Regions from separate parts of the Streptomyces sp. SID5643 genome, predicted to be linked through region 2. Evidence: riboswitches for the same ligand, from Rfam matches in the RefSeq annotation. Region 2 holds a riboswitch; the other holds the start of a gene.
The links. Region 2 has a riboswitch for glycine ahead of gcvT (glycine cleavage system aminomethyltransferase GcvT). Riboswitches for the same ligand answer to the same signal wherever they lie in the genome.

Region 1 (15,688 bases), on a different contig from region 2:
CTACCGGTCGATCAGCGAGCGGGTGATGGAGCTGCTGCGGGCGCTGTCGCCGCTGGTGGAGCCGCTGAGCCTGGACGAGGCGTTCGTGGACCTGGAGGCCGGGGGAGTGGCCTGGGACGAGCGGTCGGCGCGGCTGGCCGGGGTGAAGCTGCGAGCGGACATCCGGGCCGTCACGGGGCTCACCGGGTCGGTGGGTCTCGCCGCCTCCAAGATGCTCGCGAAGATCGCCTCGGAGGAGGCCAAGCCCGACGGGCTGGTGGTGATCGAGCCGGGGACGGAGCGGGCCATGCTCGGGCCGATGTCGGTGCGGACGCTGCCGGGGGTCGGGCCGGCCACGGGTGACCATCTGAGGCGGGCCGGCATCACCACCGTCGAGGAGATCGTCGAGGCCGGCGAGGACGAACTGGTCCGGCTGCTGGGGAGGGCGCACGGGCACGGTCTGTACGCCATGGCGCTGGCCCGGGACGACCGGCCCGTCGTGGCGGAGCGCGAGGCGAAGTCGGTGTCGGTCGAGGACACCTATGACGTCGACATCCACGACCGGACGCGGGTCGGGCTGGAGGTGCAGCGGCTCGCCGAGCGGTGCGTGCGGCGGCTGCGCGGGGCAGGACTGTCCGGGCGGACGATCGTACTGAAGGTGCGGCGGTACGACTTCTCCACGCTCACCCGCTCCGAGACGCTGCGCGGGCCCACGGACGACCCCGTGGTGATCCGCGAGGCGGCGGGCAGACTGCTGGACTCGGTCGACACGACGGGCGGTGTACGGCTCCTCGGGGTGGGCGTCAGCGGGCTCGCCGACTACACCCAGGAGGATCTGTTCGCGCAGGCGGCGGGGGAGCGGGCGGTCGCGGAGGGCCCGGTCGAGGAGCACACCGTGACGCCGCCCGAGGAGCAGCCGTCGCCGGCCGAGCGGCGATGGCCCGCAGGGCACGACGTGCGGCACACCCGGTTCGGGCACGGATGGGTGCAGGGCAGCGGTCTGGGGCGGGTCACCGTGCGCTTCGAGACGCCCTCCTCGGAGCCCGGGCGCGTGCGGACCTTCCGGGTCGACGACCCGGATCTGGAGGCGGCGGATCCGCTGCCGCTGGTGTTACGAGGACCCGAGGGGGGAGACGAAGTGCCCGGGGCGGGATCTCAGGCTGTCTCGTCGGTGCCCGCCAGCTTGCCGAAGTCGTGGTCCGGGAGCGGGGGCGGGGCGGCGACGTCGAGACCGTAGTGGTGGTAGAGCTGCAGCTCCTGCTCCGGGGAGAGGTGGCGGCCCACGCCGAAGTCGGGGGCGTCCTTGATCAGGGCGCGTTCGAAGGGGACGTGGAGGGCGCCCTCGATCAGCTCGCTGGGCTCCAGGGGGACGAAGGCGTCCCTGCTGAACAGGCCGGTCCGTATGGCCGCCCACTCCGGCTCGCCGGTGGCGTCGTCGAGGTAGACCTCGTCGATGGTGCCGATCCTGGTCCCGTTGCGGTCGAACGCCTTGCGGCCGATCAGGTTGCGCGGATCGATGTCGGTTCGCACGGGCCCTCCACATGGTCGCACCTCATCCGTAAACACTACAAAACGGTACAAGTAGGGATGCGGCCACTCGAAGGTTCGTGCGTTGACCTCGCTGGTACGCTGGCAGCGGCTGTTGACCCCGTGCGGGAGAGTCCTCCAGACACCATCGGAGGCGCCGAAGGAGCAAATCCTCCCCGGAATCTCTCAGGCTCACGTACCGCACGGACGAGGTCACTCTGGAAAGCAGGGCGGGTGTCGACGGCTCCCGCTCTCACCGACGGTGAAAGCCGGAGGCCCTTGGGGCGATCCGGTGAAGCTCTCAGGTTGAGATGACAGAGGGGGAGGCCGTCCGGGTACCCGTGCCGTGGTGCCCCTCGCAGGTCGTGTCGACCAGGAGGCCTCCGTAATGACCGCCCACCGCATTCCGCTCTCCGAGCTCGAAGAGGCAGTCCCCTTCGAGCAGCGCCACATCGGCCCCGACCACGAGGCCTGCGCCAAGATGCTCGCGCACGTCGGCTACGGCTCGCTGGACGAGCTGACCGCCGCCGCGGTCCCGGCCGTGATCAAGAGCGCCGAGGCACTGGACCTGCCGGGCGCCCGCAGTGAGGCCGAGGTGATCGCGGAGCTGCGCACCCTCGCCGACCGCAACGAGGTCCTCGGCTCCATGATCGGTCTCGGCTACTACGGCACGTTCACGCCGCCCGTCATCATGCGCAACGTCATGGAGAACCCGTCCTGGTACACGGCCTACACGCCGTATCAGCCGGAGATCTCGCAGGGCCGGCTGGAGGCGCTGCTCAACTTCCAGACGATGGTCGCCGAGCTGACCGGACTGCCGACCTCCGGCGCCTCCCTGCTCGACGAGGGCACCGCGGCCGCCGAGGCCATGGCGCTGTCGCGGCGGCTGGGCAAGAACAAGAAGGGCCTGTTCCTGGTCGACGCGGACACGCTGCCGCAGACCATCGCCGTGATCCAGACCCGCGCCGAACCGACCGGCGTCGAGGTCGTCGTCGCAGACCTGAGCGACGGCATCCCCGCCGAGATCGCCGAGCGCGAGATCAACGGCGTGCTGCTCCAGTACCCGGGCGCCTCCGGTGCCGTGCGGGACATCAAGCCGGTCATCGACCGGGCGCACGAGCTCGGGGCACTCGTCACCGTCGCCGCCGACCTGCTGGCGCTGACGCTGCTGAAGTCGCCCGGCGAGCTCGGCGCGGACATCGCCGTCGGGACGACCCAGCGCTTCGGCGTGCCCATGGGCTTCGGCGGACCGCACGCCGGCTACATGGCGGTCCAGGACAAGATGGCGCGCAGCCTGCCCGGGCGGCTCGTCGGCGTGTCCGTGGACGCCGACGGCAACAAGGCCTACCGGCTGGCGCTGCAGACGCGTGAGCAGCACATCCGCCGTGAGAAGGCCACCAGCAACATCTGCACCGCGCAGGTGCTGCTCGCCGTCATGGCCGGCATGTACGCCGTCTACCACGGCCCGGAGGGCCTGAAGGGCATCGCGCGGCGCACCCACCGGTACGCCACCGTCCTCGCCGCCGGGCTCGCGAACGGCGGGGTCGAGATCGTGCACGGCTCCTACTTCGACACCCTGACGGTGCGCGCCGAGGGCCGGGCCGCCGACGTCGTGGCCGCCGCCCGTGACAACGGGGTCAACCTGCGCCTCGTCGACGCCGACCACGTCTCCATCGCCTGCGACGAGACCACGACGCGGGCGCAGCTGCGTGCCGTATGGGCCGCCTTCGGGGTCGAGGGCGTCGTGGAAGCGCTGGACGCGGCCGCCGAGGACGGGCTTCCGGGCGCGCTGCTGCGCACCGACGACTACCTGACGCACCCCGTCTTCCACCAGCACCGCTCCGAGACCGCCATGCTGCGCTACCTGCGCAAGCTGGCCGACCGCGACTACGCGCTCGACCGGGGCATGATCCCGCTGGGCTCCTGCACCATGAAGCTCAACGCGACCACCGAGATGGAGCCGGTCACCTGGCCCGAGTTCGGGCACATGCACCCCTTCGCGCCCGCCGAGCAGGCCGGGGGCTACCTCACGCTCATCCACGAGCTGGAGGACCGGCTCGCCGAGGTCACCGGCTACGACAAGGTGTCCCTCCAGCCGAACGCCGGGTCGCAGGGTGAACTGGCCGGTCTGCTCGCCGTCCGCGGGTACCACCGGGCCAACGGGGACGAGCAGCGCATCGTCTGCCTGATCCCGTCGTCCGCGCACGGCACCAACGCCGCCAGCGCGGTGATGGCGGGCATGAAGGTGGTCGTGGTGAAGACCGCCGAGGACGGCGAGATCGACGTCGAGGACCTGCGGGCCAAGATCGAGCAGTACCGCGACGAGCTGGCCGTGCTGATGATCACCTACCCGTCCACGCACGGTGTGTTCGAGGAGCACGTCGCCGACATCTGCGCCCAGGTGCACGAGGCGGGCGGCCAGGTCTACGTCGACGGGGCCAACCTCAACGCGCTCGTCGGGCTCGCCAAGCCGGGGCACTTCGGCGGCGACGTCTCGCACCTGAATCTGCACAAGACCTTCTGCATCCCGCACGGCGGCGGCGGTCCCGGCGTCGGCCCGGTCGCGGTGCGCGAGCACCTCGCGCCCTACCTGCCCAACCACCCGCTCCAGCCCGAGGCAGGCCCGCAGACGGGCGTCGGTCCCATCTCGGCGGCGCCCTGGGGCTCGGCCGGCATCCTGCCCATCTCGTGGGCGTACGTCCGGCTCATGGGTGGCGAGGGGCTGAAGCGGGCCACGCAGGTGGCCGTGCTCAGCGCCAACTACATCGCCAAGCGCCTGGAGCCGCACTACCCGGTGCTCTACACCGGTCCCGGCGGGCTCGTCGCCCACGAGTGCATCATCGACCTGCGGCCGCTGACCAAGGCGACCGGTGTGAGCGTCGACGACGTCGCCAAGCGGCTGATCGACTACGGCTTCCATGCGCCGACCATGTCGTTCCCGGTGGCCGGGACGCTGATGATCGAGCCGACCGAGTCGGAGGACCTGGCCGAGCTCGACCGGTTCTGCGACGCGATGATCGCCATTCGCGCGGAGATCGAGAAGGTCGGCTCGGGCCAGTGGCCCGCGGAGGACAACCCGCTGCGCGGCGCCCCGCACACCGCCGGCGCGCTCGCCGGGGAGTGGGAGCACTCCTACAGCCGTGAGGAGGCCGTCTTCCCGGCCGGGGTGTCGACCGCCGACAAGTACTGGCCGCCGGTACGCCGCATCGACCAGGCCTACGGCGACCGGAACCTGGTGTGCTCCTGCCCGCCGCTGGACGCCTACGAGGACTGATCGGCCGACCGGTCGCAGGGAGGGGCTCCGCGGGGCGGGGCCCCTCTCGCCGTCTCCGGGCCCGTCAGAGGGCGGCGAGTGACACCTCGGTCGCCTTGATCAGGGCGACGACGGGGATCCCGGGTGACAGGGCCAAGTCTTCCGCAGCGTCCCTGGTGATCGCGGCGGTCAGTTCGCCGCCCTCGACCGTGACGCGGACCGACGCCATCGCGCCGCCGGCCGCGATGTCCGTGACGGTTCCGGGGAGCTGATTGCGGATCGACAGGCCCTCGATCGGCGCGGTGGCCAGGGAGACCTCCGTCGACTTCATCAGGGCGCGCACGGGGGCGCCCGGGGTGAGACGGAGGTCTTCCGCGGCCTCGCGGGTGATCGCCGCGGTGAGGTCCTGGCCGCCGGTGAGGCGGACCCTCACCGTCGCCATGGCCTCGCCAGGAGTGACGGTGGTGACGGTGCCGGGGAGCTGGTTGCGGATGCTCAGGCTCATGGGTGCACGGTAGCCCGATGGCGGCGTTCGCCCTGGCAGGCGTGTGTTTGCGTCACCTCCGCGGCCCCTCGGGGCTCAGACGCGGTCGATGTGGACGTTCGTCGACTTCACGCGGGCCGTCGCCTCCATGCCGACCTCCAGGCCCAGTTCCTCCACCGCCTCGCGGGTGAGCAGGGAGACGAGCCGGTGCGGGCCGGCCTGGATCTCGACCTGGGCGGCGACGTCGCCGAGTTTGATCGCGGTGACGATGCCCGGGAACGCGTTGCGGGCCGAGGTGTACGGCGTGTCCTCCTCGGCGGAGCCTGGCCGGGCCAGTTCGACCGAGAACGCGGCCAGGTCCCGCCCGTCGATGAGCCGACGCCCGGTCCCGTCGCGGTGAGTCGTGATGCGGCCCGCGTCCGCCCAGCGGCGGGCGGTGTCCGGGCTCACGCCGAGCAGCCGTGCTGCCTGGCCGATCGTGTAGGACTGCATGCCGGTCACGATAGGCGCGGGGGAAGGGAACGACGGATGCGGGGTTGGCCGTTGGGTATAACGCGATATAGCGTTAGTCTCGACTGGCTGGCCGGGTGCCGTGCCCGGGGGATCGGGGTGGAGTGATGGCGGCGGAGATCGTGCGGACCGGTGGATCGCCCGAGGTGAGGGCGTCGCACGCGGACCGGGACCGGACGGTGGATGTCCTGCGCGTCGCCGCGGGCGACGGCCGGCTCACCCTGGACGAGCTCGACGAGCGGCTGGAGGCCGCATGGTCGGCCCGGACGATGGGCGAGCTCGCCGTGCTGACGGAGGACCTGCCCGTGCCCGCGGGCGGGATGCCCGCCGAGGCCGACGGCGTGGTACGGATCCGCCAGGAGGGGGCCTCGACCCGGCGGGACGGCGGCTGGGTGGTGCCGCGGCGACTGGAGATCCGTTCGGCGTGGGGGGAGGTGACGCTCGACCTCACCGATGCGGTGATCACCCACGACACCCTGGACATCGACCTGGACCTGCGCGCCGGCTCCCTCAAGCTGCTGACCGGGCCGGGTGTTGTCGTGGACACCGACGGCCTGGTCATGAACCACTCGGCGATCAAGGCGCGTCGGCCGGCCGACGCCCCCGTCCTGCTGCGGGTCCGGATCACCGGCGAGGTCACCTACGGACAGGTTGTCGTGCGCTCACCGCGCAGGGGCTTCGGCAGGAGGAGTGCGACGGCCTGACTCAGCCCACGTGCACCCTCGGCCGCCGCTTGCGGTCCGGCTCCGCCTCGCGCAGCACCTCTCGGGTCACCGGGGCGACCTCGCCCTGCCCGAACAGGAAGAAGCGCAGGAAGTTGGCGAAGGGCCCGCCCTCGGTCCACTCGAAGTAGATGTGCGGGGTGCAGCCCGTCGAGTCGCGGACGTGCAGCAGCAGTGCGGCCAGAGCGTTGGGGATGGAGGACGACTCCAGGGTCAGCACGCGGTAGCGGCCGTGCAGCACCTCACCGCGTACGGTCAGGCCCGCCTCGAATTCGGACGGGTCGGTGACGGTCACCTCGACGAAGACGAAGTCCTCCTGGCCGGGCACGTCGTTGTCCTGCCGGATCTGCTCGATCTTGTCGCGGTACTCGGCGATGTCCCGCCGGTCCGGCTCGTTGGCGATGAACCGCATCCGGCGGCTGGCCATGTCACGGACGAAGCGTTCCGCCATGTCGTCCAGCGTCACGCTGGTGACGCGGAGCTCGAACGCCCGGGCCAGCCGTGACAGCAGGGAGACCAGGATGATGCCGGCGATGAAGCAGGCGCCGATCTTCACGCCGTCCGGACGCTCGATCACGTTGAGCACGGTCGTGTACAGGAACACCGCGGAGATCACCGCGAACGCGATCGTCCAGTGCCGCTGCCGGGCCTTGCGGGCGGCGATGGTCACCGCGATCGCGGCGGAGCTGATGAGGACCAGCACGCCGGTGGCGTAGGCACCGCCCTGGGCGTTGACGTCGGCGTCGAAGATCCAGGTGACCAGGAAGGCGATCAGGGTGAAGACGATGACCATGGGCCGCACGGCACGGGCCCAGTGCGGGGCCATGCCGTAGCGGGGGAGGTAGCGCGGCATCAGATTGAGCAGGCCGGCCATCGCGGAGGCGCCGGCGAACCACAGGATGGCGATCGTCGAGGCGTCGTAGACGGTGCCGAAGGTGTTGCCCAGGTAGTCGTGCGCCAGGTACGCGAGGGCACGTCCGTTGGCCTGGCCGCCCGCCTCGAACTCCTTCTCCGGGATGAGGAGCGTGGTGATGAAGCTGGTGGTGATCAGGAAGACGCTCATGATCAGCGCGGCGGTGGTGAGCAGCTTCTTCGTGTCGCGGATACGGCCGGTCGGCCGTGCCTCGGTGTCGTCCGGGTCGCCCTTGACGTGCGGCATCACGGCGACACCCGTCTCGAACCCGGAGAGGCCGAGCGCCAGTTTCGGGAAGACGAGCAGGGCGACGCCGATCATGGTGAAGACGTTGCCGTGCTGGGTGGTGAGGGCGCTCGACCAGTCGGTGACGACATGACCCGCGGTGACGACGTGGTAGAGGCCGACCACCACCACGACCGCGTTCAGCGCGAGGTAGGCACCGACGAGGGCGACCGCGACGCCGATGGCCTCAAGGAAGCCCTTGAGGAACACCGCGCCCAGCAGCGCCACCAGGACCAGCGTGATCAGCATCTGCTTGTCGTGCAGGACGCCGGTCAGATGCGGGTTCTCCACGAGGTGGGTGGAGGCGTCGGCGGCCGACAGGGTGATGGTGATGAGGAAGTCGGTGGCGGCGAAGCCCAGCAGGGTCAGTACGAACAACTTGCCCTGCCAGAAGGAGAGCAGCCTCTCCAGCATCGCGATGGAGCCCTCACCGTGCGGGCTCTCCTCGGCCACGCGGCGGTAGACGGGCAGGGCCCCGGCCAGCGTGACGACGACGAGGACGATGGTCGCGATCGGCGACAGCAGTCCGGCGGCGAGGGCCGCGATCCCCGGCTGGTAGCCGAGGGTCGAGAAGTAGTCGACGCCGGTCAGGCACATCACCCGCCACCAGGGCCGGCCCCGGTGCGGGGGTTCCGGCTCGGCATGGGGGCCGGTGGGGCCTCCGGCCTTGCCCATGTCGGACAGGCCTTCCAGCATCCAGGTGCGCAGACGGCTGGGTGAGGTGGGCACCGCACGGCTCGGTGCCTGGTGCTCGGTGGTGGCCATCGACGTGCTCCCGAAGTGCGGCTCAGCATGGTTCCGGCCATCACTGGACGGCCCGATCAGGGTAAGCGGAGCGTGATGCCGTGGCCCCTGAAAGCGGGGGCCGTGCGCGTCAAACTTCCGTTAAGACTCGCGGCCCGGGCGGACGCGGAGGTGAAAACGCGAGCTGAGAGCGCGTGGGACGGCTCGGCCTGAGCAGTGCGCGGAGTCGGTCTCCAGTCCCCCGGGCGGACACCCTGTGTGATCAGACCCGAGCCGACTTCGTAACGTTCGTCTGTCAAGCCGAATGTTTCGCCTTCCCTTCCCTTCCGCATCCGGATGCAAGATTCTGCATGTACGAGGGGTTGCCACCGTTTACCCGCTGTCTCTAGGGTGCGGCAGCAGCGAAGCTTTCTGGAACTACTTCGAAACTTTCGAGGAGCGCATGATGGGCGACCCCGCACTGTCCCGCCGCGGCTTCCTGGCGGCCTCCGCCGCGGCCGGTCTGGGGATGACGGCACTGACCGCATGCGGCGGGGACTCGGACGGAGGGTCGTCCGGGACGACCACGATCGAATGGTGGAACATCTCCACCACCGAGCCGTCCAAGACCGTCTGGGCCGCCCTCGCCCGGAAGTTCGAGGCGCAGAACCCCAAGGTCAAGATCAAGATCGTGCAGATGGAGAACGACGCCTACAAGTCGAAGATGACGGCTCTGACCGCCTCCGGGAAGCTGCCCGACATCTTCCACACCTGGGGTGGCGGCGTGCTGAAGCAGCAGGTCGACGCCGGGCTCGTCGAGAACCTCACGGACAGCACCAAACCGTGGGGCGAGGCCCTGCTGCCGGTCGCCAAGGAGCCCTACCTGTTCGACGACCAGGTCTACGGCATCCCGTTCGACATCGGCATGATCGGCTTCTGGTACAACAAGGCGCTCTTCAAGAAGGCCGGCATCGCCGAACCCCCGACCACCTGGGACGGCTTCCTCGACGCCGTACGCAAGCTCAAGGCCGCCGAGGTCACCCCGCTGGCACTGGCCGGCAAGGAGAAGTGGCCCGGGATGTACTACTGGGCCTACCTCGCGATGCGCACCGCCGGCGCCGAGGCGCTCCAGAAGGCCTACGACGACAAGGACTTCACCGGCGCCCCCTTCGTCGAGGCGGGCGACCACCTGAAGGAACTCGTCGGACTCCAGCCGTTCCAGAAGGGCTTCCTCGGCGCTGCCTACTCCACGCCCACCGGCCAGGCCGCCAGCGTCGGCAACGGCAAGGCGGCGATGGAGCTCATGGGCCAGTGGGCGCCCACGGTCCAGGCCGATGCGGGCAAGGGCCTCGGCAAGGACCTCGGCTTCTTCCCGTTCCCCGCGGTCGAGGGCGGCAAGGGCTCCATCACCGAGGTGTTCGGCGGAGGCGGCGGACACGCCCTGCGCCGCGGAGCCCCGCAGGAGGCCGTCGACTTCCTCAAGTTCTTCGCGTCCGAGGCGACCGACCTGGAACTCGTCAAGAAGACGGGCGTCCTGCCCGTGGTCCCCGCGGCCGAGAAGGCCATCGCCGACCCCAACATCAAGGCCGTACAGGCCCAGCTGAAGGCGGCCACCGGCTTCCAGCTCTACCTCGACCAGGCGTACGCGCCCGCCGTCGGCCAGGAGGTCAACGACAGTGTGGCCGCGCTCATCGCCGGCTCCAAGTCGCCCGGGCAGGTCGCCCAGTCGATCACGAAGACCGCGAAGGAAGAGCAGTAGCCGGCGATGACCTCCACGTTCCTGCCGGACAAACGGACCGGCCGCGGCGCCGGTTCCCCGCCCCCGGCCGCCGACCGGCGGCCCCCGGGGCGGGCCCGGCGACGCGCGCTGCACTGGCTCACCGCGGCCGGCTTCCAACTCCCGGCCCTGGTGCTGTTCATGGGGCTCGTGCTGCTGCCGATGCTGTTCGCCCTGTACGCCGCGTTCTTCCGCTGGGGCGGCTTCGGCATGCCGTCCGACTACATCGGCGGCGAGAACTTCAGCCGGCTCCTCCAGGACGACGTCTTCCTCGGTGACCTGTGGCGCTGCCTGGTCCTGGTGGTGCTGTCGCTCGCCTTCCAGCTGCCGTTCGCCCTCGCCATGGCCGTGCTGCTCAACCAGCGGATGCGCGGCCGGGCCGTCTACCGGATGCTGTTCTTCGCCCCTTACGTCCTGTCCGAGGCCATCACCGGGATCCTCTTCGGCATGATCTTCGCCCCGGACGACGGCTTCGCCGACCAGGTCCTCGGCAAGGTCGGCCTCGACGGGCTGGGCGGGGAGTGGTTCGCGGATCCGTCCACCGTCATGGCCACCGTCTTCCTGGTCATGACCTGGAAGTACTTCGGCTTCCACATGATGCTGTACCTCGCCGGACTACAGGCCGTCCCCCGGGAACTGACCGAGGCGGCGCTCATCGACGGGGCGAGTGCCTGGCAGCGGTTCCGCAACGTCACCCTGCCGCTGCTCGCGCCCACCCTGCGCATCAGTGTCTTCCTGTCGGTCATCGGGGCCATCCAGCTCTTCGACCTGGTCTGGGTCACCACCGCGGGCGGTCCCGACCACCACTCGGAAACCATGGCCGTGACCATGTTCCAGTACGGCTTCAAGCGCTACCAGGTCGGCTATGCCAGCGCCATCAGCGTGGTCATGTTCGGCATCAGCCTCGTCTTCGCCCTCGCCTACCAGCGGTTCGTGCTCCGGCGCGACCTCGAAGGCGCCACCACGACCATGCGGGGGGACGGAAAGTGACCACCAGCCAGAAGACCCGCGGGGGCGGCAGGACCTGGGGCCTGCACCTCGTCCTCACCGCAGTCGGTGCGGTCATGGCCGTCCCCCTGCTCTACGCCGTGCTCTCCGGCTTCAAGTCCACCGACGAGCTCTCCCGCAACCCGGTCGGTCTGCCCGAGTCGTGGGTGACCTCCAACTACACCCAGATCCTCGGCTCGGGGGACTTCTGGCGGCTGATCGGCAACAGCACGCTGATCGCGGTGGGCACGACCGTCCTGATCGTCGCCGTCTCCGCCCTGTCGGCGTTCTCCTTCGCGCGGTTCGCCTTCCGCGGCCGGGAGGCGCTGTTCACGCTGTTCACCATGGGGTTGATGTTCCCCTTCGCGGTGGCGGCCCTGCCGCTGTTCCTGCTGCTGCGCTCCCTGGACCTGCTGGACAATCCCCTCGGCGTGATCCTCCCGCAGGCCGCCTTCGGACTGCCCATGACGATCATCATCCTGCGCGGCTTCTTCCGGCAGATCCCCGGCGAGCTGGAGGAGGCGGCCACGCTCGACGGGTGCAGCTCGTTCGGGTTCTTCTGGCGGGTGCTGCTGCCCATGGCCCGGCCCGCGCTCGGCACCGTCTCCGTGCTGGCCGTCGTCACCAGCTGGAACAACTTCTTCCTGCCGCTGCTGGTGTTCACCGACGCGCAGTGGTGGACGCTGCCGATCGGCGTCCAGCAGTTCCAGGGGCAGTACTCCGCGGAGTACGCCAAGGTGTTCGCCTATCTGGTGCTCGCCATGGTGCCCGCACTCGCCTTCTACTCCGTCGCCGAGCGTCAGCTCGTCGGCGGTCTCACCGCCGGCGCCACCAAGGGCTGACGCGCTCCGCCAACGTACGGCTCTGCCCACCCACCTGTCGTGAGGAGTCGCACCATGCGCACCACCCGTCTGAGACTCGCCGGCGCCGTCGCCGCGCTCCTGGTCGCCGCCGGCATCACAGCCGGCACCCCCGCCCACGCGGGTCACCAGCAGCCCACCCTCGCCGACCTCGCCCAGCGGCACGGCCGCTACTTCGGCAGCGCCACCGACAACCCCGAGCTCGTGGACGGGCCGTACAAGGCCCTGCTCGGCAGCGAGTTCGACCAGATCACACCCGGCAACGGCATGAAGTGGTACGCGACCGAGCCCGAGCAGGGCGTCTTCGACTTCTCCCAGGGCGACGAGATCGTGAACCTCGCGCGCGCCAACCGGCAGAAGGTGCGCGGCCACACCCTGGTCTGGCACAGCCAGTTGCCCGGATGGCTCACGGACAGGGAGTGGACGGCCCCCGAACTGAGGGCCGTGCTGAAGAAGCACATCCAGACGGAGGTACGGCACTACCGGGGCAAGGTGTTCGCCTGGGACGTCGTCAACGAGGCGTTCAACGAGGACGGTACGTACCGCGAGTCGGTCTTCTACAAGACGCTCGGCCCCGGCTACATCGCCGACGCGCTGCGCTGGGCGCACCAGGCCGATCCGCGGGTCAAGCTGTACCTCAACGACTACAACATCGAGGCGACCGGCCCGAAGAGCGACGCCTACTACCGGCTGGCCAAGGAGCTGAAGGCCGCGGGCGTCCCGCTGCACGGCATCGGCCTCCAGGCCCATCTGGCCCTGCAGTACGGCTATCCGGCCACCCTGGAGGACAACCTCCGCCGCTTCTCCCGGCTCGGTCTCGACACCGCGCTCACCGAGGTCGACATCCGGATGCAACTGCCCGCGACCGAGGAGAAGCTGGCCCAGCAGGCCCAGTGGTACGCCGACCTGACCGAGGCGTGCCTGGCGGTACGCCGGTGCGTCGGCATCACCCTGTGGGACTACACCGACAAGTACTCGTGGATCCCGGCGTTCTTCCCGGGCGAGGGCGCGGCCCTGCCGTGGGACGAGGAACTGCGGCGCAAGCCGGCGTACTTCGCCCTGCGTGAGGCGCTCGGCGGCAGGTAGCGGGGGCGGACGGCGCCCCGCCCGACAGGGGGTGGCGGGGCGCCGTTCCTCGAACCGGACTCATGCCGGAGGTGCGGTGCTTGCCCGTACCACCAGGTCGGTGCCCAGTTCCACCCGCGGGGAGTCCGGCTGCTCGTCGCGGGTCAGCCGGAGCACCGTGCGCACGGCCAGTTTGCCCATGTCCGCCAGGGGCTGGCGGACCGTCGTCAGCGGCGGGGCCGACCAGCGGACTTCCGGGAGGTCGTCGAAGCCGACCACGCTCATGTCCTGCGGCACCCGCAGCCCGCGCCGGCGCAGCGCCTCGATCGCGCCGAGTGCCATCTGGTCGCTGGCCGCGAACAGGGCGGTCGGCGGCTCGGGGAGGCCGAGCAGGGTGGTGCAGGCGGTGAACCCGGACTCGGGCCGGAAGTCGCCGGGGACGACGAGGGACGCGTCCGGTGTGATGCCCGCACCCTCCAGGGCCGCGCGGTAGCCGTCCAGCCTGGCCCGGGAGCACAGCAGGCGGGGAGGGCCGGCGATCAGGCCGATCCGGCGGTGGCCGAGGGACAGCAGGTGCTCGGTGGCAGCGAGACCGCCCGACCAGTTCGCCGCGCCGATCGTGGGGGCGTCCAGGGCGGGGGAGCCCGCCGGGTCGACGACCACCAGGGGGACTCCGAGGATCCGCAGCTCCTCGTGCAGCGTGGGCTCCAGGGCCGACGTGACGAGGATGACGCCGTCGGAGGCGCGGGCCCTCAGGTTGCGCATCCACTCGCGGGCGTCGCCCGAGCGCCCGTGGATGGCCGACACCACCGTGCCCACCCCGGCGGCGTGTGCGACCTCCTCGACCCCGCGGATGATCTCCACGGCCCAGGGACTGTCGAGGTCGTTGAAGACCAGGTCGAGCAGGGCGGCACGGGTGCCCGGGGCCGCGGGACGCCTGCGGTAGCCGTGGCGGCGCAGGAGTTCCTCGACCAGGGCCCGGGTCCGCGGCGACACGTCGGACCGGCCGTTGACGACCCGGGACACCGTCGGTACGGACACGCCGGCCTGCCGGGCGATCTCCGTGATCGTGACCTTGCTCCCGGCGTCGGCCCCACGTGCTTCCACTTGCCCCACCTCCGTCGACGGGTGACCGCGAAACTTCCAGGAGTCTTCCGGAAAACGGGCATCCGTGGGAAGGCGTACGAGCCGGGAACGACCCGTCGCGAGGAGTAACGGTGAGTGACGGCCTTCTGACATGCGTCGGGGCCGGTTCGCAGGGTGTCCTGCGGCCGGCCCCTCATGTGTGCCGGCGGGGCGTCGCCCCGCCGAGCGGCCTCAGGCGGCCGTCATCACCTGGCCGGCCAGCGGACGGTGCGGGGCGATGGCCCGGCCGTCCGGCAGGAGCTCGCCGGTGTCCTCGAAGAGCACCACGCCGTTGCACAGCAGGCTCCATCCCTGCTCCGGGTGGTGCGCCACGAGACGGGCGGATTCCCGGTCGGCGGATTCTGCTGAGGGGCACTGGGTCTGGTGCTGGCACATGGGTGGGATCTTTCGCTGGGTCGAGATGGACGATGTGACTGAGTTGGCTGCGTCGGCTGTCATGTCTGTTCCGCGGCTAGAAGTGTCGTTCATGGCCGCCCCCCGTTGTGATAAGTCGTCGGAACCCAGTGTTGCCCCACGGGCGTAAATCCGCAGGGATTTCGCGGCACCGCTTCTCACAGGTTGATGACGCATCACCCGCGCGGACGGTTCATCCCAACTGCACTGTCCCTTCGGGTGGTTCGCAGTGGCCGAATGGGGCTAGTCCGCTCGGGCGGGCGGCTATTCCGGCTCGTACGAGCCATTCGACGCTCGTACGAGCGATCGCGTGAACGGGAAAGTGATCGTGTGAGCGGGAGTGTGTTCGTGTGAGCGGAAAGCGGGCAGCCGGTCGGGCGCGTGGCGGCGGGAAGGGAAACAACCGAAACGAATGACCCCGCCGCCGGAAATCGGCGACGGGGTGCGAGGGGGTGTGCGGCGCTTCAGGCGGGTGAGCCGAGGAGTCTGGTGGGAGTGACCCGGTGGGTCAGTACCGGGAGGAGTTCGGCGACGCGGTGCGGGCGATGGGCCGCGATGCCGGGAGGCGCGGGTGCCAGCGGCACGAGCAGGTCGGTGGCGGCGGGATGGCCGGCGGCGCCGTCCGCGGTGCAGTCCTCGTGCAGCCAGAGGGTCAGCATGTACAGGCCGGGCACCGACAGCAGGCGGGGCTGGTACGGCTGCGGCATCGTCTCCGCCTGGCGCAGGGCGCGCTCGGTGGAGGTGATGTACGGACCCTCGAAGAAGTGAGAGAAGGCCCAGCCGTCGGGAGTCAGCATGGTCTCCGCCGCGGCCACGGCGTGGTCACCGCAGCGGATCAGGAAGCGCCACCCGGCCAGCCGGGTCGCGGACACGCCCTCGGCCGTCACATGGTCGAGGACGTGCACGGGCAGGGGGAGCTCGGGTGTGGCGGGTCCCTGGGTGCCCAGCAGGGAGGGAGTGCGGGCTTCGCGGACCGCGGTGGGAGAGGAGAGCGCGGTGAGGACGGAACGGAGTGCGGGCGCGGGAGCCGGAGGGACATGCAGCGGCATGGTGGGTCGCCTCTC
Region 2 (15,688 bases):
GGTGGCCGCGGCGGGGTCGTCCGCCGCGGCCACCCGGTGCCTTCACCTGCCTTTCGAAAGGATCCGGCCTGCTGAATTACTTCGAGGAGCTCATCAGCAGGTAGTCGTACATGCCGAGGTAGGCCTGCGTGACCGTGACGTTCGTCGCGGACGTCGGCCGGAGCAGCAGGTTCTTGCGGTAGATCAGCGGGACGACCGAGGCGTTGTCGAGCACCATCTTGTCGATTTCACCCCAGGCCTTGGTGCGGGCGGCGTCGTCGGTGTTGGCGATCGCGTCCGTCAGGGCCTTGTTGATCTTCGGGTCGTCCAGCTCCATCAGGTTGTTGCCGCCGGAGGGCTTGATGGCGGCACCGTTGACGATCTGGTCGAGGAAGCCGTAGCCGGTCGGCCAGTCGGCGCCCCACGCCATCGAGAGCATGCCGAGCTTGTTGTCGTGGACGTAGCTCGGGACACCGGCGAAGTTGGAGAAGTACTTGCCGGAGGGGAACTGCTTGATCTCGACGTTGATGCCGATCTTCTTCAGCGACGCCTGGGTGGCGGTCGCCGCGGCGATCTCGGCGGGGCGGTCGGAGCGGGCGGTCAGGATCGTGTTGAAGCCGTTCGGCTTGCCGCACGCCTTCAGCGCCGCCTTGGCCTTGGCCACGTCACCCTTGTGACCCTCGGTCGCGTAGGTGTCGAACTTGGTGTAGCCGTTCACCGACGGGGGCAGCAGCGTGGTCGCCACGTCGCCCTTCGGAGAACCGCCCATGGCGTCGAGCACCGACTGCTTGTCGAGGCCCCACTGCACGGCCTTGCGGCAGTCGGCGTTGTCGAACGGCTTCACGTTCACGTTGAGCGCGATGTACTGCGTCGCGCCCGCGTAGGAGCTGTCGGTCTGGTCGGCGAGCTTGCCGCGCAGCACCCTCGGCTGGGTCTGCGGCTGCACACCCGTGCCGGCCGCGTCAGCCGTGATCTTGTCGGAGATCAGGTTGTTGTCGACCGTGACCGGGTTGACCTTGAACTTGATCGTGATCTTGTCCGGCAGGGCCTTGCGGACCGGGTCCGTCTTGGCGTCCCACTGCGGGTTGCGCACGAGGGTGGCGCCGCGGCCCTCCTCGTAGGACTGGAACTGGTACGGGCCGGAGGACTGGATGGCCTGGACGTACTTCGCACCGGTGTCCTTCGCCTTCGGCACGGGGGCCGTCTGCGAGAACGTCGCCAGGTAGTCGAAGTCGGCGAACGGCTGCTTCAGCTTGAAGACGATCGTCCGGTCGTCCGGCGTCTCGATGGACTTGATGCCCTCGGCGGACTTGTCCTTGTAGGGGCCCTTGTACTTGTCGCCGCCCTCAAGGTACGCCTTGAAGTAGGTCGGGCCGTTGGACAGCGCCTCGGGCGCGAAGTTGGAACGCTCGATGGCGTACTTCACGTCCTTGGACGTCACCGGGGTGCCGTCCTGGAACTTCACACCCGCACGCAGCTTGTACGTCCAGGTCTTGGCGTCCGGGCTGGACTTGCCGAGCCCCTCGGCGAGGTCCGGCACGACCTCCAGGCCTTCCTTGCCCGCCGCCGGCTTGAACGTGGTGAGCGTCCGGCCGTAGAGGCGGGAGAAGTTCTGGACCCAGCCGTAGTACGTGTTGCCGGGGTCGAGGGAGTCCGGCACGTCCGAGTGCTCGTACGTGACCGTCCCTCCCTTCTTGTCCGACGCGTTGACGATCGAGTTCAGCGCGGCGTCCTTCTTGCCGTTGCCTCCCCCGTCGTTGTCGTCGCCTCCGCCGCCGCACGCGGCAGCACCCAGCGACAGTGCCAGGACCGACGCAACGCCGGCGGTCACCCTTCTCGTCTTCACCTGAGGAAGCCCCCTCATTCGATGGATCACTTGCTGCGAGGGTCGAGGGCGTCACGCAGCCCGTCACCCAGCAGGTTGAAGGCCAGGACGGTGATGAAGATCGCCAGTCCGGGCACGAACATGTACTGCGGATCAGCCGTGTAGAGATCCACAGCGTTGCTGAGCATGCCGCCCCAGGAGGCCTGTGGCGGAGCGATACCGACGCCGAGGAAGCTCAGCGCGGCCTCGAACAGGATGTTCGTCGGGATGATCAGCGTCGCGTAGACGAGGATCGGTGCGACGAGGTTCGGGAGGAGCTCCCGGAACAGGACGTACGGGCCGCGCGCCCCGAGGCTCGTGGCGGCCTCGATGAACTCCCGCTTGCGCAGGGTCATCGTCTGGGCGCGCACGATGCGGCCGATGTACGGCCAGCTGAAGAAGCCGATCACGAAGATCAGCACGCAGATGCGCAGCGGCAGGCCTTCGAGGCCGAAGAACCCGTCCTGCACGGCGGCGGAGATCGAGATGGCGAACAGCAGCAGGGGGAAGGCCAGGAAGGTGTCCATCAGCCTGCTGATGACGCTGTCGATCCAGCCGCCGTAGTAACCGGCGACGACACCGAGCACGGTGCCGATGCACACGGACAGCAGCGTGGCGCCGCCCGCGACCAGCAGGGAGACCCAGGAGCCGTCGATGATGCGGGCGAGCATGTCCCGGCCGTACTGAGGGTCCACGCCGAGCGGGTGGTCCCAACTCATCCCGCCCCAGCCGCCCTTGGGGGCGAGCAGCGCGGGGTCGATGAGGTCCTGGTTGAACTTGTTGGGATCGAGGTTGAAGATCCACTGGATCGGCTTGGAGAACACCGCCATCAGCGTGAGCAGGATGACGACGACGCCTCCCGCCATCGCCACCTTGTCCCGCTTGAAGCGCATCCAGGCGATCTGGGTGAGCGAGCGCCCTTCGATCTGGCTCTTCTTGACCCCGGAGAGCACGGCCTCGGGCTGTGCTCCGGCTTCCGCCCCGGTGGTCTCGATCGGTGCGGTCACGGTGCGATTGACCCCTCTCGGGCCGGCGATCGCCGAGCCCCTGGCTGCCGCTGTAGCGGTTTGTTTGTCTCGTACACGAGACCGACCCGGCCTGTGTCTTGCCGGGAGTCTTCAACGCTTTGGCGATCAGTTGCCAGACTTGGCGGTGAAAGGATGCGTAAACGTGATGCTGTCTGGGGGGTTCCGTTATCCGGACAGCGGGTAACACGGGTCGGACGCGCGAGGACAAGGGCATTTTAGGACATAAGCAATCAAGCTGCCCTGATCTACGCGCGGAGAGCTGAGTGGTCGTCGCGTTCGGGGAGGGGTGCGGGAGGGGCCGCGGAGGGCTGCTTCCGGACGGTCAGTACCTGCCTTGGGCCGGTGGGTAGCCGTACCCGGAGGCAGGTGCCTGGACGGGTGCGGTGGCGTGGGCCTCGCGGTCGTAGAAGGGTCGAGCGGTGGCGCGCAACCACATGGCGACCGGGTCGTGTTCGTCGGACATGGCGACCGTCGACACGGGGAGCCCGTCCGGCACGGCGCCGAGGGACTGCTGCATCATCGCGCGCACGGAGTCCACGGCCGGCGGCGAGGTGTCGTACACGTCCAGTCCGATGGCGAGGTACGGCGCCCCGAGGGCGGGCTGCACCCAGGCGCGGCGCAGCGAGCGGACGGCCGGGGTGCGGTGGGCGTTCTGCGCGAGCAGGGCGTAGAACTGCGGGATCTCGATGGCGGGTTCGGACAGCCGCAGGGGGCCGGCGGGCTGGCGGTCCAGGCCGGTGGCGATCCGGCGCAGGTCCAGCCAGGGGATGCCGACGCCGCCACCGGGGGCGTGCGGGTTGAGCCAGAGGCCGTAGTGGTCGGGGTAGAGCGCACGGGCGACGTCGACGCCGTCGATCACCTCGTAGGAGCGGTTCCAGCCGCTGGCGGAGAGCTCCTGGGCGGAGGTCACGCAGGGGGCGTAGCCGAAGCCGTCGACGTCCATGTTTCCGTACTGGGCGTCCGGGGAGCCGGCCTGGCCCTGCCACAGCAGCATCCAGATCTGGCCGGTGTGCGGGGTCGCGAGCGCGCGCAGGAGAGCCTCGTAGGCGTCGTAACGCCCGGGCGTGACCTGGCGCAGCATGTGCTCGACCTGTCCGGCCGCGGCCGTGCCGCTCGCGCTCACCTTTACCGCCCCTTCGTACAACGCCTCGACGGTGCCCTAGCTTAAGCCCGCAGGGGTGCCCCGGGGGTTATGCCGTCGGGCGGGTGCGGGTCGTGTGTGGTTGATCGCGTTCACGCGGCGGAGCCGCATGACGATACAGTCTCGCGCCGCTGAGTGGGCTGCCCTACCGCTGGTAGAAGGGCCGGACCCGGTCCCGCATCCACGCGCCCACCGGGTCCTCCGCCACGTCCAGGAGGACGAGGTTGACCGGCCAGGGGGCCGGGACGGCGCTGACGGCGCGGGTGAGGGCATCCAGGGGGAGGGCGCGCAGGTCGCCTTCCCACTGGGAGAGTTCGACGCCGACGAACATCACGGGGTCTGCGGTCTCGATGGCCGCGAGGCAGCGGCGGGCCGTGACGACGACACCGGTCGCCTCGAACTCCGCGGAGGCGGCGGCGAGGAAGTCCACCGGATCCTCCTGCCAGTCCGGCTCGAAGAGGCGGACCCGGCCGCCGCTCGCCGGGCCGTCCAGCGGGGTCCGGCCCGCCCGGCACAGCTCGGCCACCGCGGGCGGCGGGAGCGGGATGCCGACCACGCCGCCCGGGTTGACGGCGATGCCCGCGTGCGGGGGCAGGCCGCGGGCGAACTCCACGGCGGGCGCGATGGTGTACGACATGTGGGAGCCGACGACCTGGCGGAACTGCTCCTCGGAGCTGAACACCGGCACGAAGGCCTGGCCGTCGATCTCGATGCCGGGCAGGTCGAGGGGGCCGCTGTGCGGGCCGCCGCCGCTGGGCAGCGGAATCCACACGAAGCTCCGGCCGAGCACCTCGACGATCCGCCCGCCGGCCGCCGGGCCGGCGCCGAGGGAGGCCGAGAGCACCTCCTCCAGCTCGTTGCCGGGCCAACCGCCGTGCGGGTGGGTCTGCGTCTGCGCCGGGAAGTCCGCGGAGAAGCCCGCCGGGATGTCCATCTGCCTACCGCCTGCCTGGAACCACTGCTGTGGCTCAAAGGCTAACGGCTGCGGGAGGCGGGGAGGCAGGGCTGTGGAGGAGGGGACGGGATGAGATGGGACGGGACGGGATGAGGGGGTGGGGAGTGCGGGCGGATGCGGAGCCGGGCCGTCACCCCGGCCGCGCGCTCCTGTCCGGGTCCGGACCGGGACAGCGCCGCGACGGAGTGCACGACCGTAGGGGGAAGCTCTGAGTCCGGAAACCCCGCCCGCGGTTCGGTGACCGGTGGCGGTGCGCCGGGCCGACGGCCGGCGCGGGTGGCCGACACCACGGTGCCCGGCAACCCGGCGCCCCGCTCCACCAGCAGGCCCCGGTTCAGCGACAGCCGATGGCAGGCGCCGCGCTCCGTCGTCCGGCGCTCCGGGCCGGCGTCCGGCACCCCGGGCCGGCGTCAGGCGCCCCGGGCCGACGTCAGGCGTCAGGCGTCAGGCGTTCGATGGTCGGTGGCCAACGCCCCGGCAACTGGGGGCTGACGTCCCGGTCCAGCGGCAGACGCCAGGTCACCGACAGCCGCTGGCACGTGCCGCTCTCCGGCGTCCGGCGCTCCGGGCCGGCGTCAGGCGCCCCGGGCCGGCGTCCGGCACCCCGGGCCGGCGTCCGGCACCCCGGGCCGACGTCAGGCGTCAGGCGTTCGACGGTCGGTGGCCAACGCCCCGGCAACTGGGGGCTGACGTCCCGGTCCAGCGGCAGACGCCAGGTCACCGACAGCCGCTGGCACGTGCCGCTCTCCGGCGTCCATCGGCCGAGGCCCGGTCCAGCGGCAGGCGTCACGTGGCCGGCGTACCGGGGTCTCGCAACCGGCGGCCCCCGCAGCCGGGCAAGTCGCAGCCCCGCGGTGGACAGCCGTGGCCTGTCGCACCGTCACCTCCGTGCCCCCGCGCCGTCCCTCAGCCCGTGAAGCCGATTCTCCGGAGCGCGTTCGCCGCGTCGCGGTCGGCGAGGACGGCCGAACCGCAGCCGGAGGGGAGGTCGCCGCGTTCCACCGCGCGCAGGAGGCGGGTGCTGGCGGCGCGGTGGCGCAGGAACGCGTAGCGCGAGACGCCGCGGCCCCGGTCGCGCTGGCCGGCCAAGGCCTGCTCGGGGGTGACGTCGAGGAGGAGCAGGTGGAGCGTGCCGCCCCGGCGGCGGGCCTCACGGGCGAGCCAGCGGCGGACCCAGGCCTGGGTGCCGCAGTCGTGCACGACGACGCCCTCGCCGGTGCGCAGGGCGCGGCGCAGCCCGGCGTAGTGGGAGAGGCGGACGAACGGGCGGTAGAGCGCGTACGGCAGGGCCCGCGGCATGCGGCGGGCCCAGCGGTCACGGGTGTCCTGGGAGTCGACGCGCCGGCCCGGCACGGTGCGCCGCATCAGCGTGGACTTGCCGCTGCCGGGCAGGCCCGTGACCACGACCAGGTCGCGGGGGCCGAACAGCAGCGCGTGCGGGCCGCGGCCGGCGCGGTCGCGCAGATCACGGACGACCGGTGCCGGCGCCGGGGCGCGGACCGCCCGGGCCGGAACGGCCGGCTGCTCGGGCAGCGCGATGCCCGTCGTCGCGTACGCGGTGGTCCTGTTCACCGTGATCGTCCTCCCCTGGGGCCAGGTACGGAGTCCCATCCCCGCCGAGTGTAAAGAGAAGGTAATGCCGCAGGCCTCTCATTTACGTTCTCGTCCTGCAACAGGGCTGCTACAGGTCGCGGTGTCCGGCGGGCGGGACTCGTGCACTCCCTGGGAAAGGTCCCCCTGCCGCGCCGGAAGGATGCGTGCAATGATGTGCGCGCCAACTGCATACCGGCCGTTTGAATCCGCGCGGGAGAGTCCCCAGCAGCCGCAAGAGCTGGGGCGCCGAAGGAGCAAGTCCCTCCCTTGAATCTCTCAGGCCCCGTTACCGCGCGGGCGAGGCACATCTGAAAAGCGAGTCACCGGCCACCGGTGGCTCCACCCAAGGTGCAAGCCGTGTCCCGTGTGGTCATGGCGAACCTCTCAGGTTCCGATGACAGATGGGGAGGACCGACCTCGCCCGTGTCATGCATCTGGGAGACGACCGACCGTGAGCAGTACAGGAGAACTCCGTCACACCGCGCTCGATGCCCTGCATCGTTCGCTCGGCGCGACGATGACCGACTTCGCCGGCTGGGACATGCCCCTGCGCTACGGCTCCGAGCGCGACGAGCACATCGCCGTACGCACAAAGGCCGGCCTCTTCGACCTCTCCCACATGGGTGAGATCACCGTCACCGGCCCGCAGGCCTCCGCCCTGCTGGACTTCGCCCTGGTGGGCAACATCGGCGGCGTGAAGCCGGGCCGCGCCCGCTACACCATGATCTGCCGGGCCGACGGCGGCATCCTGGACGACCTGATCGTCTACCGCCTGGGCGAGACCGAGTACATGGTGGTCGCCAACGCCTCCAACGCCCAGGTCGTCCTGGACGCGCTGACCGAGCGCGCCGCCGGCTTCGACGCCGAGGTGCGTGACGACCGGGACGCCTACGCGCTGATCGCCGTCCAGGGTCCGGAGTCGTCCGGGATCCTGGCGTCCCTGACCGACGCCGACCTCGACGGCCTGAAGTACTACGCCGGGCTGCCCGGCACGGTCGCGGGCGTGCCGGCCCTGATCGCCCGGACCGGTTACACCGGCGAGGACGGCTTCGAGCTGTTCGTGAAGCCCGAGCACGCGGTCGAGCTGTGGCAAGCCCTGACCAAGGCCGGCGAGGGCGTCGGCCTCGTGCCCTGCGGTCTCTCCTGCCGCGACACGCTGCGCCTGGAGGCGGGCATGCCGCTGTACGGGCACGAGCTGTCGACCTCCCTCACGCCCTTCGACGCCGGCCTCGGACGGGTGGTGAAGTTTGAGAAGGAGGGCGACTTCGTGGGCCGCGCGGCCCTGCGTGAGGCCGCGGAGAACGCGAACCACGAGCCGCCGCGCGTCCTGGTCGGCCTGATCGCCGAGGGCCGCCGGGTCCCCCGCGCCGGGTACGCCGTCGTCGCCGAGGGCAAGGTGATCGGCGAGGTCACCTCCGGGGCCCCCTCCCCCACACTGGGCAAGCCGATCGCGATGGCCTACGTCGACGCCGTGTACTCCACGCCGGGCACGGCCGGTGTCGGTGTGGACATCCGGGGCAGTCACGAGCCGTACGAGGTCGTGGCGCTGCCGTTCTACCAGCGTCAGAAGTAGACACTGGCCGAAGGGCCGCGACAGCGCCCCCGAGCCCGTCGTCCCAGCTCACCAGCAGTCCCCCCTTCCACAGCACTCCCGCGCGTACAGGAGAATCCAGGCCATGAGCAACCCCAAAGAGCTGCGCTACAGCAAGGAGCACGAGTGGCTGTCGGCCGCCGAGGGCGGCGTGTCGACGGTCGGCATCACGGAGCACGCGGCCAACGCGCTCGGCGATGTGGTGTTCGTCCAGCTTCCCGAGGTCGGTGACGCGGTGTCCGCCGGTGAGACCTGCGGCGAGCTGGAGTCGACCAAGTCGGTGTCCGACCTGTACTCCCCGGTCTCCGGTGAGGTCATCGAGGTCAACGAGGACGTCGTGAACGACCCGTCCCTGGTGAACTCGGCCCCCTTCGAGGGCGGCTGGCTGTTCAAGGTGCGGATCACGGACGAGCCGGCCGACCTGCTCTCCGCCGACGAGTACACCGCGTTCTCCGCGGGCTGAGGGAGTCGTATGTCCGTCCTGAACACACCCCTGCACGAGCTCGACCCGGCGGTCGCCGCGGCGGTCGACGCCGAGCTGCACCGCCAGCAGTCCACGCTGGAGATGATCGCCTCGGAGAACTTCGCTCCGGTCGCGGTCATGGAGGCGCAGGGCTCGGTCCTCACCAACAAGTACGCCGAGGGCTACCCGGGCCGCCGCTACTACGGCGGCTGCGAGCACGTCGACGTGGTCGAGCAGATCGCGATCGACCGCATCAAGGAGCTGTTCGGCGCCGAGCACGCCAACGTCCAGCCGCACTCGGGCGCCCAGGCCAACGCGGCCGCGATGTTCGCGCTGCTCAAGCCGGGCGACACCATCATGGGTCTGAACCTCGCGCACGGCGGGCACCTGACCCACGGCATGAAGATCAACTTCTCCGGCAAGCTCTACGACGTCGTCGCCTACCACGTGGGCGACGACGGCCGGGTCGACATGGCCGAGGTGGAGCGGCTGGCGAAGGAGTCCCGGCCGAAGCTGATCGTCGCCGGCTGGTCGGCGTACCCGCGGCAGCTGGACTTCGCGGAGTTCCGCCGGATCGCCGACGAGGTCGGCGCGTACCTCATGGTGGACATGGCCCACTTCGCCGGTCTTGTCGCGGCCGGGCTGCACCCCAACCCGGTGCCGCACGCCCACGTGGTCACCACCACCACCCACAAGACCCTGGGCGGCCCCCGCGGCGGTGTGATCCTCTCCACGGCCGAACTGGCCAAGAAGATCAACTCCGCCGTCTTCCCCGGTCAGCAGGGCGGCCCGCTGGAGCACGTGATCGCCGCCAAGGCCGTCGCCTTCAAGGTCGCCGCCTCGGAGGACTTCAAGGAGCGCCAGCGCCGTACGCTGGACGGTGCCCGCATCCTGGCCGAGCGCCTGGTGAAGGACGACGTCCGGGCGGTGGGCGTGGACGTCCTGTCCGGCGGCACGGACGTGCACCTGGTCCTGGTCGACCTGCGCCATTCGGAACTGGACGGCCAGCAGGCCGAGGACCGCCTCCACGAGGTGGGCATCACCGTCAACCGGAACGCGATCCCGAACGACCCGCGTCCGCCGATGGTGACGTCCGGTCTGCGGATCGGCACACCGGCCCTGGCGACCCGGGGCTTCGGCACCGAGGACTTCGCGGAGGTCGCGGACGTCATCGCCGAAGCGCTGAAGCCCGCCTACGACGCGCAGGCCCTCAAGGCCCGGGTGAAGGCCCTGGCCGACAAGCACCCGCTGTACCCGGGTCTGAACAAGTAACGAAGAAACCTTTCGGGTGCCGCGCCCGCCACAAGCGGTCGCGGCACCCACCCCCTCTGCACCACCCCGTAGTCAGGAGTTCCCCGTGGCCATCTCGGTCTTCGACCTGTTCTCGATCGGCATCGGCCCGTCCAGCTCCCACACCGTCGGCCCCATGCGGGCGGCCGGCCTGTTCGTCCGGCGGCTGCGCAACGAGGGGCTTCTGGGGTCCGTCGCCTCGGTCCGCTCGGAGCTGTACGGCTCGCTCGGCGCGACCGGACACGGCCACGGCACGCCCAAGGCGGTGCTGCTCGGCCTGGAGGGCGACTCGCCCCGCACGGTCGACGTGGCGAGCGCGGACGAGCGGGTGGAGGCGATCAGGACCGGCGGGCGGCTGAACCTGCTCGGCGAGCACGAGATCGCGTTCTCCTTCGACGACGACATGGTCCTGCACCGCCGCAAGGCCCTGCCGTACCACGCGAACGGCATGACGCTGTGGGCGTACGACGCCTCGGGCGCGGAGCTGCTGACGAAGACGTACTACTCGGTCGGCGGCGGTTTCGTCGTCGACGAGGACGCGGTCGGGGCGGACCGCATCAAGCTCGACGACACCGTGCTGAAGTACCCCTTCCGCACGGGTGACGAGCTGCTGCGCCTGACCGAGGAGACGGGCCTGTCCATCTCCGCGCTGATGCTGGAGAACGAGCGGGCCTGGCGCACCGAGGAGGAGATCCGCGCGGGACTGCTGGAGATCTGGCAGGTCATGCGGGACTGCGTGGCGCGCGGACTGTCCCAGGAGGGCATCCTGCCCGGCGGTCTCAAGGTGCGCCGCCGGGCCGCGAACACCGCGCGCAAGCTGCGCTCCGAGGGCGACCCGCTGGCCCTCTCCATGGAGTGGATCACCCTCTACGCCATGGCGGTCAACGAGGAGAACGCCGCCGGCGGCCGGGTCGTCACCGCCCCCACCAACGGCGCCGCCGGGATCATCCCGGCGGTCCTGCACTACTACATGAACTTCGTGCCGGGCGCCGACGAGGAGGGCGTGGTCCGCTTCCTGCTCGCCGCGGGCGCGATCGGCATGCTCTTCAAGGAGAACGCCTCCATCTCCGGCGCCGAGGTCGGCTGCCAGGGCGAGGTCGGCTCCGCCTGCTCCATGGCCGCGGGCGCCCTGGCCGAGGTCCTCGGCGGCTCGCCCGAGCAGGTCGAGAACGCCGCCGAGATCGGCATGGAGCACAACCTCGGGCTCACCTGCGACCCGGTCGGCGGCCTGGTCCAGATCCCCTGCATCGAACGCAACGGCATGGCCGCGGTCAAGGCCGTCACGGCCGCCCGCATGGCGATGCGCGGCGACGGCTCCCACAAGGTGTCCCTGGACAAGGTCATCAAGACGATGAAGGACACCGGCGCGGACATGTCGGTGAAGTACAAGGAGACGGCCCGGGGCGGGCTGGCGGTGAACATCATCGAGTGCTAGGGCCCGGCCTGTCCGGCGACAGGGGGCCTTCACGTCCCGGCGCGGCGGAACTCACGGTTTGTGGGTCACCCGGAGCAGTTCCGCCGGCCAGCGGTGTGCCCAGTCGGGTGGGTCGGTCTCGTTGTGGCCGTTGCGTGTTCCAGGTCGAAGCTGTCGGCGGCGAAGGGGAGTTGTTCGGCGGCGCCTTGCACCAGCGGGTAGCGGGCCGCTCCCGTCGCGCGGGACGCGGCGGCGAGTTGGGCTTCGGACAGGTCGAGCCCGACCACGGTGGCGCCCTCGGAGGCGAGCGCCCTGGACCACTGGCCGGCGCCGCAGCCGAGTTCGAGGACGCGCTTGCCGGTGACGTCGCCCAGGGCGTGCAGATGCGCGTCGGGGACGGAGTACATGCCCCACAGCCGGGGTTCGGCGCCGATCTGCGGGTCGTGCTCGTGCTGGTGGGCACTGCTGATCCGGTTCCAGAGCCGCCGGTTGGCGGGGATGCTGTCCACGTGCCGACTCCAGCACTGCCTGGCGGCGGCGGTCAACACGATGAGGGCACTGTCCGGCGCTCGCCGTGGGTCACCTCCGGGTCAGCACGAGGACGCGGGAACCGCGGTGGCGGGACCCCGGCCGGCGCCGTCGGGGACGGGCCGGGTGAAGCGGTAGCACTGGCAGGTCCCTGCGTGTGAGCTGGAGACGAGGACGAAGACTGTCGTCGTGTCCCCTTCCGGCACCACCTTGTTGACGTCGAAGGAACGCCGTTGCGTGGGGTCGAGGGCGTTCTGGATGCCGTCGGGCGTCAGGTCGTCGGCGTCCATGCCGGAGATACGCGTCAGGGCCAGGCGGACCCTGTGACCGATCTGGGTGCTCGGACGGCACGTGGCATCGTCGCGCTCGGACACCTGCGACGTCCACCCCTGGCCGGGGTGCCGGGTGAACGTGAACACGAAGCAGCCGGTCACCCGGCCGGATCCGCCACCGGGAAGGATGGCCTTTGCATCGTAGTGAGCAGCTGATGCGGCCGTGGCGGTGAACTCGCGGCGGGACGCATCGTAGGTGATGACCGGAGCTTTGGAGTGCTGCCAGACGACGCCGGTCAGGGCGTCGACGTCGGTGGTACCGCTCGCGTCGAGCGCTCGGTCCGTGGCGCCCGCCCGGGCACGGGCCTGCTTCTCGATCGCTGCGCGTGCCCGTTCCCTGCGCTCGCTGTTGACGTTCCCGTCATGCCAGTGCCGGTACCACAACCAGGAGACGGGTATGCCGAGAACGGTGATCAGCACGATCAGGAGGGTCAGGCAGCCGGTGGTCACGAGGCGGTTCGCCCGCCCCGTGACCACCGCACCGCCGGTTGTCTCAGACCCCACTGGCTGCCTTTGTATCCGATACCGGCCAGGCGGGAGTGTGTAGCTGACCACACCTGGTGTGCCGGTTCCAGCCTGAGGGACGTCGTGGAGCGGACTCAGCCAGTGGGCAGTCCGGTCTGCTTCGCAGCACTTGGATCAGATGACGTCGCACTTTTCCAGCGGAGTCGTCCTCGTCTGCGGTAAGCCCTCGGCGCCCTTCCGGAGCACGACGGAGTAGCAGCGGTAGGCCCGGGAGTACGAGACACCGAACATGCTCGTGTCCTCGTACTCCCCGAAGAAGCGGACGGTGGTGGTCAGCGAGTCCTCCGAGCGCGCGTAGGAGAGCAGCCTGCCGTCGTGCCGCTCGGCGATGCCCCGAACGGCTTCTTGACCGGGGAAGCCGTTCGGGGCTGCCGCCACGTCTTGCGCGTACGAGCGGGCCAGCGTTGCTGTCCGGCCCAGGGCTTCTTCCTTGTTTCGCTCGTTCGCGCGTTCCTGGCGGTAGTGCATGACCATGAGAACCGCAGCCGCAATCAGGACCGTGAGGATGGGCACCATGATGGCGGCGAGACACCCTGGGGACGGCACCGTGACACGGCTCTGCCGCGCCACGGTGCCGTGATGGGACATGTCCCTGTTCACCGGCCCTGTCGAGTGGCCGCTGACAGGGGGCCGGCTGCCATGAACGCCTGTGCGTAGGCGCTCGTTCCGGTCTGGTTCGGGTGGTAGCTCTCACGGCTGAGGCAGGTGTCCCCGGTGAACCACCAGCAGAGCTGCGTGTTCTTGTCACCGTGGTGGAAGTCGCCGTCACCGTTCGGCCCTGCCACGACCCCGTTGATGCCTTCCGGTGAATCACAGATCCGCTTGCCCTCGAACGCCGGCTGCGGCGACTTGTACCGGACATTGGATGCACTCATCGAGAGCGCGAGCTCGCGCTGCTTGCTCTCGAAGTACTCGGCCATACCGTTCAGGATGACACGTTGTGAGGCACTGACCAAGGTTGAGCAGGCCTGAGTGCGGCTGAAGAGCAAGGGGTAACCCATCAGCGAGATCGTCGCGTTCGGCGCATGGGCGTGGATCTGTTCCAGCACCGTGCGAGTCTCGGCCACGGCATTGTCGATGTCTGCCTTCATCGATGCCTCCGACGGGCACCCTTCCATGACACATGTCTGGATCTTGTTGTCGAATCGCGCGTCGTTTCCACCGATGGTCAGCATGACCAGAGTGGTGTCGGCGCTGAGCGCCCCTGAGTCGATCTGGGTCTTCTCGTGGAAGTTCCCGTCGAGCCCCCAGCCGTTGGGGGGGTCTCCCTCGGTCATCTGGGCGGTCTTGGCTCCGGAGCAGGCGGTGAACTGGAAGCCCAGAGCCGGATCGAAGCTGTCCGCGAGTGCACCGATGCTCTTCGTCTGGCCCGGGAGAGTCACCTTGCGGGGCCACGCGTTGGGGCTGCGCCGGCAGGCGTTCCAGCTGCTCTTGCCGTGGCCCCTGTCGGACTCGGGTGAATAGGATCCGGCACCTTCACCGGAGGTGTAGGAGTCCCCCATGGCGACGACCATGTGCTTCGGCTTGCCGGACAGCGGCTGGAAGGCGACGGCGTCCCAGGCGACGTCCTCGTCCGCGGTGCCGTCGGCGGTGGTGTTCGTCAGCTCCACCCGCGGGGTGCCGGTGAAGCGGTAGACGCCGAGTTCGACCCAGGTGTTCTTGCTGAAGTGGGTGTTGACGTAGCGGTGGCGGTCACCGCCCGCGACTCCCTTGATCACGTAGCGGGCCTGCTGGGTGTGCGCCCCGGTGTCCGGCATGTGCGCGTAGACGCGGGCCCATTCGACACTGCGGCCGAGGGTCCAGGTGCCGTCGATGGTCATCCGGCCGCCGGGGCCGCCGAGATGTGCGGCGTCACGGGTGTGCGTGTACCAGAAGTGGCCGCCGTGCCCGCCGCCGATCTGGTGCAGGTCGCCCTTGGCCTCGTAGGGGCCCAGTCCCGGCCCGGTGGCCGCCGGGTTGGGGTGGAACGTGAACTGGAAGGTCCCGGTGTCGGTGCCCGACGGTCCGCAGGAGCTGTAGGTGTCGAGGTTGTCCGGGACGGACTCCACGATCAGCGCCCCGCCCGGGGCGGCGCCGCACTCCGGCGTGCCGTGCTTCAGCCGAGTGCCGCGGCCCGGCTCCTCGCGCAGCGTGACGTACTTGATGCTCTCGTTGCCGCAGTCGGCGTCGCAGTTCGCTTTCCACGTCACGTTCGAGCCTCGCCACCAGTACTTCTCGTAGCACTTGGCGTCGGGGCAGTCCGGCGGGCTGGCGGAGTTGCAGTTGTTGGTGGTGTTGCAGAACGCGTCCAGTGGCGGCTTGACCCGGTCGCGCTGGCCCGGGTTGATCCACCAGGCGGGCCGGAAGCCGGCGCTGGAGAACCCGGACTCGCCGGGCCAGTCCTGGCGCCCGTCGGTGGCATAGGAGTACCCGGTGTCCATGGACCAGGCGGCCCAGCCCATGACCTTCTCCTGGTACGGCCAGTTCTGGGGCTTGGCGGCGTCACGCGGGTCGGACATGAAGGGGTGCCGCGAGGCCGGGTAGGACGGGTTCGCGGGGTTGTTGTACCACCCCAGGCCCCATGGTTTGCCGTCGCCCTTGTTCTCGTTGAAGCCGAGGTTGTAGTTCCACAGCGCGGCGAACCAGTTCTCCGGCTTCGACGGGTCGTCGTTGTTGACGGTGATGGTCTGCCCGGCGGTGTGCACCTGGTTCCACTTGTCCGCGAGGATGTACATCGACGCGGCGATGTTGACCGCGTAGTCCAGGGCCACGGCTTTCTGCTTCGCCGGAGGCAGGGAGGTCTCGCCGGGCTTCTCCAGGCCGGCGAGGCGCATGCCGTCGGTGACCTGGCCGACGCCGTAGCCGCAGTCCGACTGGTTCCAGTTGATCCTCCAGTACGCCTCGGACGTCTCCCCCTTGTGCCCGTAGAAGCCCGCGATCGCGGCCTGCGGGTTGCCCATCTGGCCGGGGATGGCGCCGCCTTCGGCCTGCCACAGGTTCGACTCC

Region 1: it holds a riboswitch for glycine, as region 2 does, so the genes downstream of both, gcvP (aminomethyl-transferring glycine dehydrogenase) here and gcvT (glycine cleavage system aminomethyltransferase GcvT) in region 2, are expected to answer to the same signal.

The regions. Positions count from the first base shown of each region.
Region 1 is NZ_WWIC01000030.1:22,099-37,786, reverse strand. Features, by position in the region: gene GTY56_RS03280 (DNA polymerase IV) at 1-1,216, shown strand, start outside; gene GTY56_RS03275 (PRC-barrel domain-containing protein) at 1,135-1,509, opposite strand; glycine riboswitch at 1,623-1,718, shown strand; gene gcvP (aminomethyl-transferring glycine dehydrogenase) at 1,895-4,780, shown strand; gene GTY56_RS03265 (TOBE domain-containing protein) at 4,845-5,264, opposite strand; gene GTY56_RS03260 (TOBE domain-containing protein) at 5,340-5,735, opposite strand; gene GTY56_RS03255 (DUF1707 SHOCT-like domain-containing protein) at 5,861-6,457, shown strand; gene GTY56_RS03250 (APC family permease) at 6,459-8,438, opposite strand; gene GTY56_RS03245 (extracellular solute-binding protein) at 8,863-10,155, shown strand; gene GTY56_RS03240 (carbohydrate ABC transporter permease) at 10,162-11,163, shown strand; gene GTY56_RS03235 (carbohydrate ABC transporter permease) at 11,238-12,002, shown strand; gene GTY56_RS03230 (endo-1,4-beta-xylanase) at 12,057-13,106, shown strand; gene GTY56_RS03225 (substrate-binding domain-containing protein) at 13,167-14,192, opposite strand; gene GTY56_RS03220 (DUF5999 family protein) at 14,403-14,606, opposite strand; gene GTY56_RS03215 (hypothetical protein) at 15,089-15,673, opposite strand.
Region 2 is NZ_WWIC01000124.1:32,200-47,887, forward strand. Features, by position in the region: gene GTY56_RS15705 (ABC transporter substrate-binding protein) at 77-1,843, opposite strand; gene GTY56_RS15710 (ABC transporter permease) at 1,852-2,850, opposite strand; gene GTY56_RS15715 (enhanced serine sensitivity protein SseB C-terminal domain-containing protein) at 3,194-3,994, opposite strand; gene GTY56_RS15720 (enhanced serine sensitivity protein SseB) at 4,158-4,946, opposite strand; gene GTY56_RS15725 (AAA family ATPase) at 5,874-6,539, opposite strand; glycine riboswitch at 6,762-6,862, shown strand; glycine riboswitch at 6,863-6,971, shown strand; gene gcvT (glycine cleavage system aminomethyltransferase GcvT) at 7,012-8,133, shown strand; gene gcvH (glycine cleavage system protein GcvH) at 8,237-8,614, shown strand; gene glyA (serine hydroxymethyltransferase) at 8,624-9,886, shown strand; gene GTY56_RS15745 (L-serine ammonia-lyase) at 9,972-11,339, shown strand; gene GTY56_RS15750 (class I SAM-dependent methyltransferase) at 11,405-11,827, opposite strand; gene GTY56_RS15755 (hypothetical protein) at 11,909-12,682, opposite strand; gene GTY56_RS15760 (hypothetical protein) at 12,818-13,219, opposite strand; gene GTY56_RS15765 (GDSL-type esterase/lipase family protein) at 13,300-15,688, opposite strand, start outside.